DNA from 2 places in the Limosilactobacillus agrestimuris genome. Region 1 is predicted to be linked to the other one. Evidence: riboswitches for the same ligand, from Rfam matches in the RefSeq annotation. Region 1 holds a riboswitch; the other holds the start of a gene.

Region 1 (7,945 bases):
TCTTAAGAACTGTCGCCATATTATCCAAAGTTATACCACCAATTGCAACTAACGGGTGAGTGCTTAGTTCATCTAATTTTTGCAGTTGGGTAAGACCTAAAGCTGGATCTGCATCCTTCTTTGACGTTGTTTTGAAAACCGGACCGCAGCCAATATAGTTAACTTCTGGGATTTGGTTTGCCAATTTAATTTCAGTAGGTGTATTGCAGGAATAGCCAATCATTAGTTTACCATTGGCTTTTTTAATTACTTGATGAATTTGTTCATCGTCTTGTCCAACATGGACTCCATCTGCGCCCACACGAAGAGCCATTTCAACATCATCATCAATAAAAATTGGGATTGAGTAACGCGTTCCCATCTCAACTAATCGGCGAGCCATAATTAAGCGGGCATCGTCTGTCATTGTTGAACTATCCTTTTCACGGTATTGGAACGCGGTGATCCCTGCTTGCATAGCTTCTTCAACTTTGTCAAGGAATTCATAAGAATCATGGTGAGTATCCTGAGTACCGCCAACAAGGTAAATTTGTAACATTTGAGGATTAAATTTCATTTTGTTCACTCCTTATTTTTGCCCAATGGTTTAGTGGACCATGTCCGTGACCAACATTAATGCCCTGCTTAATAGTTGCTTCAACATATGCTTTTCCAATTCGAAGAGCATCTTCCATTGATTTTCCCTTAGCTAATTCGGCAGTGATACATGAAGAGATTGTATCACCAGTACCATGAGTATTTCGTGTTTTCTTTCGCTTAGAAGTTAGCCAAAATGATTGACCGTTTTCTAATAATACATAATCATTGGCTTCATCTTCACTAGAAAAGTGGCCTCCCTTAACGAGGACGTTTTTGGCACCCATGGATTGAAGACAATGACCAGCAGCAGCCATGTTAGCTTCTGTGGTAATCGTCATCTGTGTTAATTCTTCAGCTTCGGGAAGGTTAGGGGTAATTAAATCAGCAAGTGGTAATAATTGATCCCGAACGACATCAATTGCATCATCACTTAAAAGTTTAGCACCACCTTTAGCAATCATCACGGGATCAACAGTTAATGGACCAAAATCATGACGTTTTAAATTATTAACAACGGTTTTAACCCGGAGTGGATCAGCGAGCATCCCCGTTTTACATGCTCTAATCTTAAAGTCCGCTGCTAAGGATGCAAATTGTTCATCAATTAGTTTGGGCGGCGTTGCTAATGCATCCTGAACACCAAGAGTATTTTGTGCTGTAACTGCAACCACAACCATGGTGGCAAAAACACCACGCATTTGCAATGTTTTAAAATCAGCAGATATACCAGCACCACCACCTGAATCAGTACCAGCAATCGTTAAGGCTTGTGGAAAGTCATTTGTCATTACTATTTACTCCTTTTTATAAAACTGACAATACTTCATTTGAGTTAAGGGTTGCGAGCTCATCCATTAGTTTAACTTGCCATTGGCCGAACCCCGTTACTTCTCGCGCTGCCTTAACACCAGCAGCTGTAAAGAATTTTGTTGCCGTACAAACAGCTAAATAGGGAGTATCACTTACACTTAAATAAGCCGCGATAATACTCGAAAGCATATCACCACTACCAATATTAGTTGTAAAGTAATTAGTGGAGAGATGATTAATAAATTCGTTATTGCCGTCAGTTACAATATCTGTTTTACCCGTGAGGACAACTATGCAATTATAAGCCTGAGCAACATTCTTGGCTATTTCATGGAGATTTGCTTGGCCCGAACCGCCATCGATTCCGTGGGAACTCCAATTAACATTAGCGAGTGCCGCAATTTCACCTGCATTACCGCGGATAACGGTGAATTGATAGCTTTGAAGAAGGCCTTTAGCCACCGTTAATCGGTATTGGCTGGCACCAATGGCAACCGGATCGAGGACAACTGGCTTCTGATTTTGGTTTTCCTTTAAAACGGTTGTAATTTCATTAACTTGTTCTTTATTAATTGTTCCTAGATTGATTGTTATTGCATTTGCTAATGCAACCATTTCACTAGCTTCCTGTGGGGCAATGGACATGATTGGTGATGTTCCAATTGCACTTAACCCGTCCGCAACTTTAGCAGGGGTCACTGTATTGGCAATTGTTAACACAACCGGGTTCTGTTGGCGAACTAGTTTTGGTAAGTTTAGTTGTAATGTTGTCATAATTTCACTTCCTGGATAATAAAAAAGCTGTTAGTTGATCGTTAACTAACAGCTCCATTTTTTATATTGAGTTAGCATTTTCCTTGCGCAAGTACTAGCTTAACAGGTTCAAGGGTCCGTATATCTAAATACATCTCAGTCTGGCAAACAGACACCCCTAATGCTGCTTATTAACATAGTTTTATAATAACACAGAAAGCGCTTTTAAGCATTAAGGTAGTCAATTAATTTTGGCAATATTTGCTTGGTTTCCCGTTGACCTGTTTCGTATAATTGACGAATCTTTTTAACGTTCCCTTCAACCCGGCTTACTTTAACTGGGTGTTGGGGGGCAATATTAAAGATTTGACCAGTTCGTTCAAGGTGTTCAATTTGGGCAATTTGTTGATTATAGACTTCTGGACGACGAATTCCAGCTTCAGCGAATTGGGGATAATCCTTGAAGTAGCGACGGTATAGTTGTCGGACGGGACGGCTAGAGGGCTTTTTCCTATAACTAACATCGCGAGTACGGACAACCACGATTTTATCGTAGCCTTGTTCCTGAGCAACATCAAATGGAATTGAATCAGCAATTCCTCCATCTAAACAAAGGCCATCTGGTGTTGGTGCTGGATCCATCATAAATGGCATTGAACAAGAAGCAATTAGCGCTTGAGTTAGCTTTTCACCAGTAAAATCTGTAAACAAGGCTTTTTTTCCGTCCTGAAGTCTGGTAGCAACAGCGGTGAAGTGGGAGGCAGATCTAATGTAAGCTCGCTCATCAAAATTTCGCCAAGAAAGGCCGTGATCTTCAAAAAGGTAATTCATATTAATTACCTTTTTTTGGAATAATCGCGCCATTGAAATATAATCATGATCATGACGGTGGTTAATGTTAATGTTTGCTGCTCGACCATATTGTTTAGCGACAAAATTGACACCATTAAGTGAACCAGCTGAAACACCAATTACGCTGCTAAATTCGATGTGGTTAGCAAGAAGCATGTCGCATACTCCCGCAGTATATTGACCGCGGAAAGCGCCACCTTCAAGGACTAACGCTGCATTATATAGCATTACTTTCACTCCTTAATATTATTACTAGGTTATTGTAAGTCGATAGTGGTTAAAAATTCAATCTTTTATTGGTTTTCCGCTAGAGTAGCAAACTCTTGAAGAAATTTTTCCATTACTGGGGTAATTACCGTGTTTTTTCGCCAGGCAAGGACATGGCCTGTTTCTTTATGCGGGGAAAAAGGAATAAAGGTTAATTTTGGATCATGAAATGAATCAACAATTCCTTCAATTCCCAATAAACAGTAGTTGCCAGTTTTAAGAAGCTCGTAAGCATTACTTGGCAGATTATTGGTTGCCATGACATTTAATTTTGTTTGGTCGAGTTTAAGGACATCGCTAATTTCATCGCGGACAATGTTACGGGTAGGGACAATTAGTGGTAATTTATAAAGATCATCCTTGGTGATTGATTTTTTCTTGGCTAATGGATCAGAACTTTTAACAATTAATCCCCAACGTTCGCGAACCGGTAAAACAATAAAATTATACTTTGCTGCCTCTACAGGCTCAATCAAAGCAGCAAAATCCTCTAATCCCGAATCTAGGCGTTGACGTAAGAGATCACCATTACCATCATAAAGATTAAATTTAACATTCGGGTACTTTTTCTGAAAGTTGCTAATAATTTTCATTATGAGTTTAGATACCTTTGAAACAACGCACCCAATGTTGATTACTCCAGTTAGTTCTTCTTCGGTATTTTGTAATTCTTGTTTAGTTTGGTTAACTAATGAGAGGATTGTCGAAGCACGTTGTTGAAAAAGGGCTCCCTCATTAGTAAGGGTCATCCGTCTTTGTTGACGATCAAAAAGTGTCACACCGAGTTCCTTTTCAAGTTCGATTATTTGGCGGGAAAGGGTCGGCTGTGTAATATGAAGTTGTTGAGCAGCACGGGTAATATTGTTTGTTTGTGCTACAGTTAAGAAGTACTTGATTACTCTAGTATCCATATTTATCCCTCAATTCAGTTAATGGATAGATAAAACTATTTTAAGCTAAAATTATAATAACGTAAATTAAGAAAGCTTGACCTATAGAAAGGAAGAACATTAATGTCGCGAAAAGTATTAATCTTATATTATTCTCAATTTGGTAATACCGCGAAGCTTGCTAGTTCAATTCATCGTCAAACAGGAGCGGACATTCTTCGTTTAAAAGTCCCCCAAAACTATTTTCCTGAAGATATGGAAGAAGCGGATCAAGTTTTTAAACGTGATAACAGGGCTGGTAAATTACCTCCAATCATGACTAAAATCCCGGATCTTCACTATTACGATACAATTTTAATTGGTGGACCAGTTTGGGACGGTAAAGTGTCATCCACGATTTTGAAACTTTTACAAATGATGTCTCATTACCAAGGTAAAGTAGTGCCATTTAGTACTGGCTGGAGGGATTCTGGAAAATACCAGAAGGATTTTATTGCGCATGCTGGTAAATTAAATGTTGCTCATGGGTATCATGTATTGACCCACGGTACTCCACAGTATAGTCCAGCTTCTCTGGCTTCATGGTTACGAAAATTGCAATTCAATTAGTGAATGATTCCTTAGTTATAATAAGCATTATACATACTGTGACTTTTCTTGTAAGCTATAGTTAATCAAAACACTTACATCAAGGAGGAGTTTAAACTATGACAAAGAATGAAGAAACGGTCAAGAATGATATGTTTGGCTTTGGAGATAAAAATGTTGCTTTCGCTAAGTACTTTATTGGAACAAGCTACTTGAACGGGTTAGTGTCACCTGATGATAATATTGATATCAACGTGGCGAACGTTAATTTTGAACCAGGATGTCGGAATAATTGGCATATTCATCATGATGGTTTTCAAATTATTATGTGTACTGCTGGTGAAGGTTGGTACCAGGAAGAAGGAAAGCCAGCTCAATTATTAAAGCCCGGAGATGTAGTAGCCATTCATGAAGGTGTAAAACATTGGCATGGGGCTACTAAAGATAGCTGGTTTTCTCATATCGCGATTACGAAAGGGACTAGTAAATGGTTAGAACCAGTTGATGAAGATTACTACGATCAGTTAAGCGATTAGTTAATTAATCAGAAATACATAAAAACGAGTTAGCAAAATAGGGACTTTGTTATTCCTACCTTTGTTAACTCATTTTTTACTTTCATTTATTCTACTGATTCTGAAGCGATAATCAGCATTTTACCATCCAATTTCCATTCATTAATAGTTGCTGGTATGAGAAGGTGGATTCCCTTCTTTAGTTGGTAAGCTTTTCCATCTGCAGTTAAGGTTCCTTCACCATTAATGACTGACATTAGGGTATATGGACCATGCTCATGTTTCCTGATTAATTTTCCATTTACCTCCCACTTATAAACGCTAAAGAATGGAGAATCAGGTTGGGTAATAAGGGTAGTAACTTTAGAATCACCAATCATTTCCGACTGAATGTGTAATTCGGGCTCCTTAAACGGGACAGTTGTGACATCGATTGATTGCTTTAAATGAAGGGCACGTTTCTTTCCAGTTTTCTTATCGACCCGATCATAGTCGTAAATTCGGTAAGTAGTATCAGAACTTTGTTGAGTTTCAAGGGCAACAATTCCCTTATTCAAGGCATGAATTGTCCCAGAAGGAACGTAAACAAAGTCGCCAGTTTTAACCGGCTTTTTATCAAAAAGCTTTTCCCACTCATGGTGTTTGATCATTTCTTTAAGTTCATCCCGTGTCTTTGCGGTATGACCATAAGTAAGGTAGGCACCCTGATCAGCATGAATAATGTACCAGCATTCAGTCTTACCAAGCTCGTGTTCATGTTCTTCAGCGTAAGCATTATCTGGATGAACTTGAACTGACAGGCTAGCTTCGGCGTCGAGAATCTTAGTTAATAGTGGGAAAACTTTTGACTTTGGATTTCCAAATAGTTCTGGATGCTGGGCATAAACATCAGGGAGTAATTGTCCCTTAAATTCACCATTTTCGATCATATTTGAACCATGGGGATGTCCAGAGATCGCCCAACACTCACCAATTGTTCCGTCTGGAATATCGTAATTAAAGTCTTCTGCTAACCGTCGACCACCCCAAATTTTTTCATGAAAAATAGGTTTTAAAAATAATGGTTCTGCCATAACTGTCACTGTCCTTTTTGCTCGAAATTAAGAAACGCATTTTCACTTCTATAAAGCGCTTTCCACAATGATTTTAACAGTCTTAGTTAAAGAAAACCATCTAATCACGTAAATTTAATAAAGAAAAGCTAGAAAACAACCACAAGATAGTTGGCTATTTTCTAGCTTTTTCTAGTCATCCCAGACTTTTTTTGCAACGTTGAATGCTGACCAGGCATTCGGCCAGCCTAAATAAAAGGCAAGATGAGTAATCACTTCGGCGATTTCGTCTTTTGTAATACCATTAATTTTAGCAGTTTGCATATGGTAAGGGAGCTGTTCGAAGGCTCCTTTAGCAATTAAGGCAGTTACGGTAATTAGACTCCGGTCACGGGGACTTAATTCTTTCTCTCGGGACCAAACTTGCCCGAAGAGGACATCATCATTTAATTCAGCAAATTTTGGTGCAAAGTCACCCAATTGATCGCGACCAGCGGTTTGTTTTTTTACCATTGAAAATCATCCTTTCTAAGGTAAAGTCCTTTCTTATCATTACTATAAGGCCAGATGAAGAAAAGATGAAATACCAATATTAAGTAGATATTAATGCAAAAGGTGAATGATAAAGCAGACCTAATGATTTGTCTTGATTAATTTTACTTCCACCCGGTCACGGAAAGTATTCTAGTACTTTGACTGTGAAGAGATAATACTTGGGGTATCAATAATATCATCGAAAAATCAAGATTTCTTACAAGAGTTAAATAGCCGACCAGCATCACAAACTGAGATTCGACAAGTTGTTAGTGATATTACTGGTCACCAAATTGATGAATCAGTAGAAATTCGCTTACCAATCAGGAGTGATTATGGAGCTAACCTAGAAATTGGTAAAGAAGTCTTTATTAATAGTGGTGCCATGTTTACTGATCTTGGGGGAATTGTCATTGAAGATAAAGTCTTAATTGCCCCTAACGTAACAATAATTTCGGTCAACCATCCCCTTAATCTAACAAAACGTCGTGGACTTGAACTAAAGCCCGTCAGAATTAAGGAGAATGCTTGGGTTGGAGCTAACGCAACTATTCTTCCTGGTGTAACAGTAGGCAAGAATGCCGTTGTTGCTGCAGGGGCAGTAGTAACTAAAAATGTACCAGATAATATGGTAGTTGCGGGAGTTCCAGCAAAAGAAATTAAGAAAATTGGAGAGAATTAAATTATTTTCCTTAAAAATTTATAAAGGAGAAAATAAATGAAAAAATATTTTAGTTATTTGTTAGGGATAATTGTTCTTTTATTGTGGATGATTAGTTTTAACCAACGTGCTCATGCAGTAACTCACTATGTTCAATCTAACACGCCAACGATCTTTGTCCATGGCTGGGGAAGCAGTTCTCATGCTGAAGAAGCAATGGCAAACGCAGCACGAAACGCAGGGGTTACTAAAACGATCGTCCGAGCAAATGTTGATAAAAAGGGTAGCGTTACTTTTAACCACCAGATTCCAAAGAACGCGATTAATCCCATCGTGGAAGTTAACCTAGAAGATAATAAACTTGCTGGCTACCAAGACAACTATACTCAAGGTTATCACCATGGTGCTAATTACGTTAAGAACGTTATTCTTGCCCTACAGAAG
Region 2 (7,945 bases), on a different contig from region 1:
CAGGAAGTCCGGCAACATCCCAAATCTGCTTCTCTGGGTAAAGAGCATTAACCTGACCACCAAGCTGCGGTAAGCTCTCGATTAACTGGGCATCCAGTTCGTGCAATCCACAGTAAAAGGCCGCAAACATCCCTGCAGGACCGCCACCAATAATTGTAATATCATACATTTTTGCCATTACGACGGCTCCTCTCTTTTTCTTTTCTCACTATTGTAATTGATTTTAGACAAAATTAAAATTGCGGTGCACTTATCATTTAGCTATTATTAACATAATTACTGAATAAATGGAGGAAACTACCATGGCCACCAAGAAGATGATTTTGGATCTTGATACCGGTGTTGACGATGCACTCGCACTTGCATATGCCATTGCAGATCCAGCAGTTGATCTAATCGGAGTTGTTGCTTCTTACGGTAATAACTTACTAGAACAAACCGCCAAAAACTCGTTACAACTCCTCGAATTGCTTGGACAAAATATTCCTGTATTTAAGGGCCTTGAACACTCAAGTACTAGCGATCATTTTAACGTAATGCAAGTTAGCAAAGAAATCCACGGTAATAACGGGATCGGTAATATTTCTCTTCCAGAACCAACCCATAAAATTCAAACACAAGATGGTGTTGACTTTATCATCGAAGCAGCACACCAATACGGTAAGAATTTAATCATTGTTCCAACTGGTCCATTAACCAACCTTGCCGCTGCATTACACAAGGATCCCCAAATTAGCCACTTGATTGGTAACGTTACTTTAATGGGTGGGGCACTTACGGTTGAAGGAAATGTTAGTGACGTTGCTGAAGCAAATATTAATCAAGACGCTGAAGCTGCTAATGAAGTCTTCACCAGTTCACTTCCAATTACAATGGTGGGGCTTGACGTTACTCTCCGGACGCTGCTCACAAAAAAAGAAACAGCGAAGTGGCGCCAACTAGGAACTAAATCGGGGATTGCTTATGCTGACCTAACTGATTTTTACATTGATGCTTACTATAATCTCGGGATTGACAAACACGGTTGTGCTATTCATGATCCCCTTGCTGTCGGCGTTGCAATCGACCCAACATTTGTCACAACCCTTGCTTTACCGATGAAGGTAATCACTGAAGAACATAATTATGCTCGAACAATTGGGGATAAAATGAGGCTCAATACTTCTCATCCAAATGTCAATGTTGCAATCAACGTCGATAAAGAGCGGTTTGTTCCTAACTTCATGGAACACCTTACTGGCCTTTTAGCTAATCACTAAATTGGCTGTCGAATTAGTTATTTTTGTTGTATGATTAGAGTAAATATATGTCTGGGGTGCCCACTTGGCTGAGATTAGACCCATCGAACCTGTCTAGGTAATACTAGCGAAGGAAGCGCATTTTGAATGCTTAGTAAGTTTGGAGTCTATTAATAATAGATCAAAGGTGGGAAAAGTCACTACGCTTTTTCCACTTTTTTATTTTCCCCAAGAAAGGAAATTATTATGTTTCGTCAATTTCATTTAAAGGATATTATCCTCCTCGCGATTATTGGGATTATTTTCGGGGTAATCTATCTAGTAACGGGGATTATTTACAATGGCCTTACAATTGCACTAACTCCATTTGGTTACGGTCCAATGGCTAATGACATCACGTTAGGAATTTGGTGTATGGCCGGACCATTAGCTGGATTTATGCTCCGTCTTCCTGGTGCGTCATTTCTTGGCGAATTTCTTAGTGCTGTTGTCGAAATGCTTCTTGGAGATCAATGGGGCGTGACCACCCTACTTTCGGGACTGGTACAAGGAATTGGTACCGAGCTTGGATTTACCTTCACCCTTTACAAAATATACAATTGGGTGACACTTCTACTTACCGCAACTACTACGACAATTCTTACATTTGCCTGGGACTGGTTCCGTAATGGTTATAGCCACTTCCCATTCTCCATGTTAGTTGTAATATTAATCGTTCGTTGGCTATCGATGCTTTTCTTCACCGGCATCCTAGTTAAGTTAATCATCAACCTACTAAACCGTAGTCACGTTTTGGCGAGATAAAAATGGAAAAAATACTTATTCAAAACCTAACATTTGCATATAAAGATGGGCAGCCAATTCTCAATAACGTTAACCTTGAGTTGCCACTCCACACTTCGATTCTCTTAAATGGTCCGATTGGTTGTGGAAAAACGACTCTCCTAAAGCTGATTGCTGGCCTGCTCCCTAAATACGGTGGGACATGTTCTGGAAAGATCAAGCTTCCGCACGATCAACGAATTGGAATGCTCTTTCAGGATCCGGCAATGCAGTTTACGATGGACACACCACAGCACGAACTAGAATTCACCCTTGAGAATCTTCAAGTACCACATAACGAGATTAGCAATCAGGTAAAAGCCGCCTTGGCATTTGTTAATCTTCAAAACGTGGCGCACCAAAAGTTGACTACTCTTTCCGGTGGGCAACTACAAAGGGTAGCCTTAGCAGTAATTATCGCTATGAAAGCTGAGATTATCCTATTAGATGAACCACTTGCTAGTATTGACGAACCAAATCGCCAATTTTTACTTCAAAAATTAGCTCAATTACAGTCTCAACAAGGGATAACTATTATTATCAGTGACCATAACCTTCAGAACTACCAGAATTTCATTCAATTCATTATTCAATTTCATAAACACCAGGCTAAGCTGCTTTCAAGTAATGCTAGTCACCAGCTTTTAATAAATGCTAATCAACATTCCACTAATTTATCCACTAACCTTCCCCTACAGACTGATCCGTCAATTATAAAATTACACGATTTTTCCATTACCCGTAACCAGCTTTCATTGATAGAGGTAACGAACCTAAAATTAATTCAAAATAAGGTTACCCTGCTAACTGGTCCCAGTGGTTCCGGAAAGTCAACACTTCTTAAATCTATCGCGAAGTTGACTTCCTACTCAGGGCAAATAACATATGATGGAAATAACATTCAAAAAATATTCTCCGGGAAATACTATTCTCAAGTTGGCTTAATCTTCCAAGAAACCAACCAGCAATTTTTAAACGTTACCGTTGGCGAAGAATTAAGCTTAAGTATCAAAAATGGGGGAAATACATTTTTCAAAGGGAAATCATCCCAGGAGCTTTTAGCGATGGTCGGGCTCCCTGACCTTACTGAACGAGTCATCTACTCCTTAAGCGGTGGGCAACGGAAGCTGATCCAGAATTTGATCATGCTAATGATGGGACAAAAGCTCTTATTAATGGATGAGCCGTTTACTGGTCTCGATCAATCATCATTAAAGAAATTGCTCGCCCTCATTAAAAAGAGTCGTCAACATTTTCCGCAAACCCTACTAATCGTTAGTCACCAATTAGATTTCCTGGAGGGCTTTGTTGATTACCACCTTTCACTTACAGACCAGCAGCTTACATATCAAGGAGGATCACAAAATGAATCCCAGCGTTAAACTCTTGCTTCTTCTTTTGCTCTCCCTTGAGATAAGTTTTACAAATAATCTTACTGTCAACTTAATCCTCATTGCCTGCCTCTTTATCGTCCTCCTTTTCCACCACCTTACTTGGCGACAATTTTGGTGGTTAATGATAATTCCGCTAATTCCGGGAATTGCCGTTTTAATTACTATTGGTGGTTACGGGTCAGCGCATAATTGGCTTACGGGTTGGAGCATGGTAAGTCGTTTTTACGTTTATGTCTTTGCCGGCGGTGTAATGACTTTCACTACTTCTCCCCTTCTTCTAGCTCGATCACTAGAACAGAATTTTCACTTGCCAAGTAAGTTTGCTTACGGGACCTTGGCTGCCTTAAATATTTTACCGAAAATTAAACAAACCGTTATTTCAATCAGGATTGCGGGTAAGATGCGTGGAATTAATCTTCATTGGTGGTCACCGAGGCTCTATTTCAAGGCAATCCTTTCAGCAATCCGTTGGTCTGATCAACTAGCACAAGCAATGGAAACTCATGGCTTTCGTGAGGGACAGCCGCGAACAACCGCCGTTAAAGTTCCTCTCTATTGGACAGATTGGATAATCCTGATTATTAGTATGGTATTACTACAATTCCTGCTAATTGCACTCCATTAAGAGATCGGGCATAATTAAGAAAAAATGAATTGGAGATTTTACTATGAATAATATTAGTTTATCTAAACGAATTATTGGTGCTCTTTCCTACCTCAGTATTCTCTTTCTTCCAGTAATCTTCCCATTAATCGTGTGGATAGTTGCTGGTCCAGAAAATCCTTGGGTTAAGAAACAAGCTAAAGCAGCTTTTTGGACGCAAATTTTCCCATTAATTTACATTATCTTCTCATTATTATTTATTAGTGTTGCTGCTTGGCATTCAATGGTTGTGAATCTCGGCGCCTTTAGTGGTGTCCTGTTAACCTTTGCCCTCCTCATCGCATTAATTCTCTACATCTATAACATTGCAATGGCGGTAAAGGTTCTCCTCGGTCGTGAATAAAGTGTCTCTTAGAAGGAGCTGAGTAAGAAAATGGACACTATTTTCACAATTTTTCTATTACTTACCGCCGTTGTCGTCGCAAATATCATTCACCTGGTTTACCCCAAAATTCCTTTATCAATTTACCAAATTGTTGCCGGAATTCTGATGGCATCTTTACCAACTACTGCTACCGACTTTACAATGCACCCGGAGTTATTCATGATGGCAGTTATCGCTCCATTAATGTTTAATGATGGCCAGAACCAGTCATTTAAGGTTCTTTCGAAAAACATTAAAAATATTCTGTCTTTAACTGTTGCTTTTGCTCTTGTTGCTGTAATTATTATTGGGACAGCCTTGCACTTCACTTTTCCACAAGTCTTTTCGCTCCCCCTCGCATTCATGCTGGCAGCAATTATTACACCAACAGACGCGGTTGCTGTGAAATCACTCACTACTAACGTAACGATGCCTGAAAACGTTAATACCACACTAGAAGTTGAATCCCTATTCAACGATGCTTCAGGTATTGTTTTGTTAGATCTTGCCTTAGCTGCCTTTACTTCTGGAACATTTTCCGTTACTCACGGTATCTGGTATTTCTCCTACGTCTTCTTTGGTGGGATTATCTTTGGGGCAATTATGGGAAACCTCTTAATCACACTCCGAATGAAGTTGATGAGCCGCCACGTTGATATTGGTTCAATCGTAATTCCCATTAACGTAATGACACCAGTGGTTATCTACTGGTTAGCCGAAGAATTCCACTTTTCTGGTATCCTCGCTGTCGTTTCTGCCGGAATTATTCATAGTATCCTTTATGATCGGTTACGCTTAACTTCCGCAAAGATTCAAATGGCTACCAAAACTATCTGGTCAATTATCAGTGAGGCTTTAAACGGAATTGTTTTTGTCCTTCTTGGTCTTTTAATCCCCCAAGTAATTGGTCGGACAACACCAACCAATCTACTGAAACTCGTTGGTCTCGCTGTGGTTCTTTTCCTTGTAATGCTTATCCTTCGTTATGCCTGGGCTCGTTGGCGGCTAGTTAACCTTAAATCAAAGAAGGAAACCCGTAATCGTGATAGTTGGTTACTCGCACTTGGTGGTGTTCACGGGACAATTACTCTCTCATTAGCGTTCTCCCTTCCAATTCTGGTACGTGAACGCCCCTTCGCCTTTCGAAATTCGATTATCCTTATTTCTGCACTGATAATCCTAATCAGTATTATTGTTGCTGCGATTGCCTTTCCAATCATTTTGCCACGCAAAGCAAATGATTACAGTGCAACCGAATTCCATAATGCCCTGGTTAAAACAGTTCAATACGCCATCGATGAATTAAAGGCAAATACTGAGGATCGAACTGAAAAGGCTATTATTATGGATCAATTGAGTAGTCAAATGACCCAATACCACCGGATCAACGCTGATGTTTTTGAGAAGATTGCCCGCAAAACCCACCAATTAGAGTTAGAGGTTATTGAACAGCTTGCCGATGAAGAAAAGATCTCTGAACGTCAGGCAGATTGGTACTCACGAATTGTGGCTCGTTCAATCTATAATACGGGGAATCATACCTTCATGTCATTTATTTCAACCGTTATTCACCGGATTAAGTGGCGAATTATCCGTCACAGGAATACCAAAATTCAGGCTCAGCATCGCCGCCACCTTGAACAACACCAACTCCATCCAGACCAGTTCATGTCATTTAAGAACGTCTTTAACCTCCTTAACCAGCGAATCAATAAATACCTCGATAAAGTTCAAACACCAAAGAACATCAATGAAATCACAATGATTCGCCGGGCCTACCTCCAGCGTTCTCATTTCTTTAACCGTGACTCTAAGGTTGACGATGACCGAATAAATGCCCTCTTCGTTGAGGCATTTCAACTTGAACACTCCTATGTTCAACAAAACCTCGCTGATGGCAAGTTTTCTCAATCTCTTGCCAATGCCCTTAATGAACATATCTCTACCGATGAGCTTGTAATGGTTCAATCAATTGAATAGAAAAAATTCCCACAATCTCTACTGATCGTGGGAATTTTTTAATCCTATATTTTATAAAGACAAGAGTAATCCAATAATTGCTGGAATAAATTGGAACAGCCAAATCTTCTTTGTTGCAGTTAGGGCACCATACAGTCCTACTACTGCAACAAAAAGTAATAATAAACGACCAACGAGAATTGCTGTCATCCCCGCAAAGATAAATTGACTGACAATCAATGATAAACCAAGCATTCCGTTATAGATTCCCTGGTTAGCCATTGATATTCTTGCTGGTCTTTGCCGAAGGAAGTCCTCATCCATATCAAATGCCCTTGCTTGTTTTGCTGGACTAGCAAACATCTCCAGAAGCATGATTCCAAGATGTTCAATTCCAATTAAGATCGTTACAATTTCAAATGCAATTCCCAATTTTACCTCTCCCATTTATTTTACGTATTTTGCCAGGAACTTCTCAATATGATGTTGGTAAGCAGTTGGGTTATTAGCAAAGGATGAAGCATGTGCGGCACCTTTTACAACCCAAAGTTCTTTTGGCCCCCGACTTGCCTGATAATTTGAGTATACCATTTCTGTTGGTACAAAGTGATCCTTACTCCCGTGAATGAAGAGCATTGGACGATGATTATGGTGCAAACTGTTCACTGCACTAGCCTCACCAATATAAAAGCCATTTCGAACCCGATTCATCAAGCTCAGAGTCTTAATCAGGGGCCACCGAATTGGCGTTGGGATGCTATACAAGTTCCCTGCTTCATAGTTTAATTCATCATTCAGACTGGTATAACCGCAATCTTCCACGTATGCCTTTACCTGTTTTGGCATTTGGATCCCACTAGTCATCATCGTAGTAGCACCACCCATGCTGACACCAAAAATGACTACCTGACTATTTTGACCGTTATGGGCAATTAATTTTTTCGTCCATTTACGAACATCATACCGTTCCGGCCACCCATAACCGATATATTTCCCTTGACTTTGACCATGCGCTCGCGCATCAGGCATCAAGACATTGTAGCCCATCTGGTGAAAGAGTGTTGCGTATTCTCCCATTTTCTCCTTGTTTCCCATGAAGCCATGGAGGATCACCACATTTTTAGTCGTTTTATGTGCTGCCGGAATATAATCCGCGTCTAACCGGTAGTTCATCGTTGCCGAAGTCATTACCCACTGTTGCTTTTTGGCATTTTTAAACCACATTTTCTGGGTATAAAGTGAATCACTTTTTTCGATCTTTTGACTATTATTAATAAATGACTTATGCCCCGGTACCATTGCGACATGATAAAAGTACGTACCTGCGCTAAATAACGCTACAACAATCACTAATATTACCGCAATAATCGTTCGTCGCAGCCAATGTTTTTGTTTCTTTTTTTGTTCTTCCAAATTGATTAACCCCATGTTGCATTTTTATTAACGGTCCTGATTTTATCATAGAATATTTTTAATTGCACATTTTTCCACGAATCGTGGTTTC

Evidence for each region. A riboswitch is a leader RNA that binds a small molecule or an ion and turns the genes downstream of it on or off. The one in region 1 is predicted to bind thiamine pyrophosphate.
Region 2: another riboswitch for thiamine pyrophosphate. It lies ahead of NFR46_RS00445 (ECF transporter S component); the one in region 1 lies ahead of thiM (hydroxyethylthiazole kinase).

The regions. Positions count from the first base shown of each region.
Region 1 is NZ_CALPCW010000006.1:46,943-54,887, forward strand. Features, by position in the region: gene thiE (thiamine phosphate synthase) at 1-556, opposite strand, end outside; gene thiD (bifunctional hydroxymethylpyrimidine kinase/phosphomethylpyrimidine kinase) at 546-1,367, opposite strand; gene thiM (hydroxyethylthiazole kinase) at 1,384-2,163, opposite strand; TPP riboswitch at 2,226-2,332, opposite strand; gene NFR46_RS05320 (patatin-like phospholipase family protein) at 2,368-3,222, opposite strand; gene NFR46_RS05325 (LysR family transcriptional regulator) at 3,288-4,172, opposite strand; gene NFR46_RS05330 (flavodoxin family protein) at 4,275-4,760, shown strand; gene NFR46_RS05335 (cupin domain-containing protein) at 4,859-5,275, shown strand; gene manA (mannose-6-phosphate isomerase, class I) at 5,362-6,327, opposite strand; gene NFR46_RS05345 (carboxymuconolactone decarboxylase family protein) at 6,499-6,819, opposite strand; gene NFR46_RS05350 (DapH/DapD/GlmU-related protein) at 7,013-7,522, shown strand; partial or broken gene NFR46_RS05355 (alpha/beta hydrolase) at 7,610-7,945, shown strand, end outside.
Region 2 is NZ_CALPCW010000001.1:83,136-91,080, reverse strand. Features, by position in the region: gene NFR46_RS00455 (NAD(P)/FAD-dependent oxidoreductase) at 1-178, opposite strand, end outside; gene NFR46_RS00450 (nucleoside hydrolase) at 303-1,259, shown strand; TPP riboswitch at 1,302-1,392, shown strand; gene NFR46_RS00445 (ECF transporter S component) at 1,485-2,042, shown strand; gene NFR46_RS00440 (ATP-binding cassette domain-containing protein) at 2,045-3,442, shown strand; gene NFR46_RS00435 (energy-coupling factor transporter transmembrane component T family protein) at 3,426-4,079, shown strand; gene NFR46_RS00430 (magnetosome magnetite crystal formation protein family) at 4,123-4,461, shown strand; gene NFR46_RS00425 (cation:proton antiporter) at 4,492-6,462, shown strand; gene NFR46_RS00420 (DUF1304 domain-containing protein) at 6,514-6,888, opposite strand; gene NFR46_RS00415 (alpha/beta hydrolase) at 6,889-7,869, opposite strand.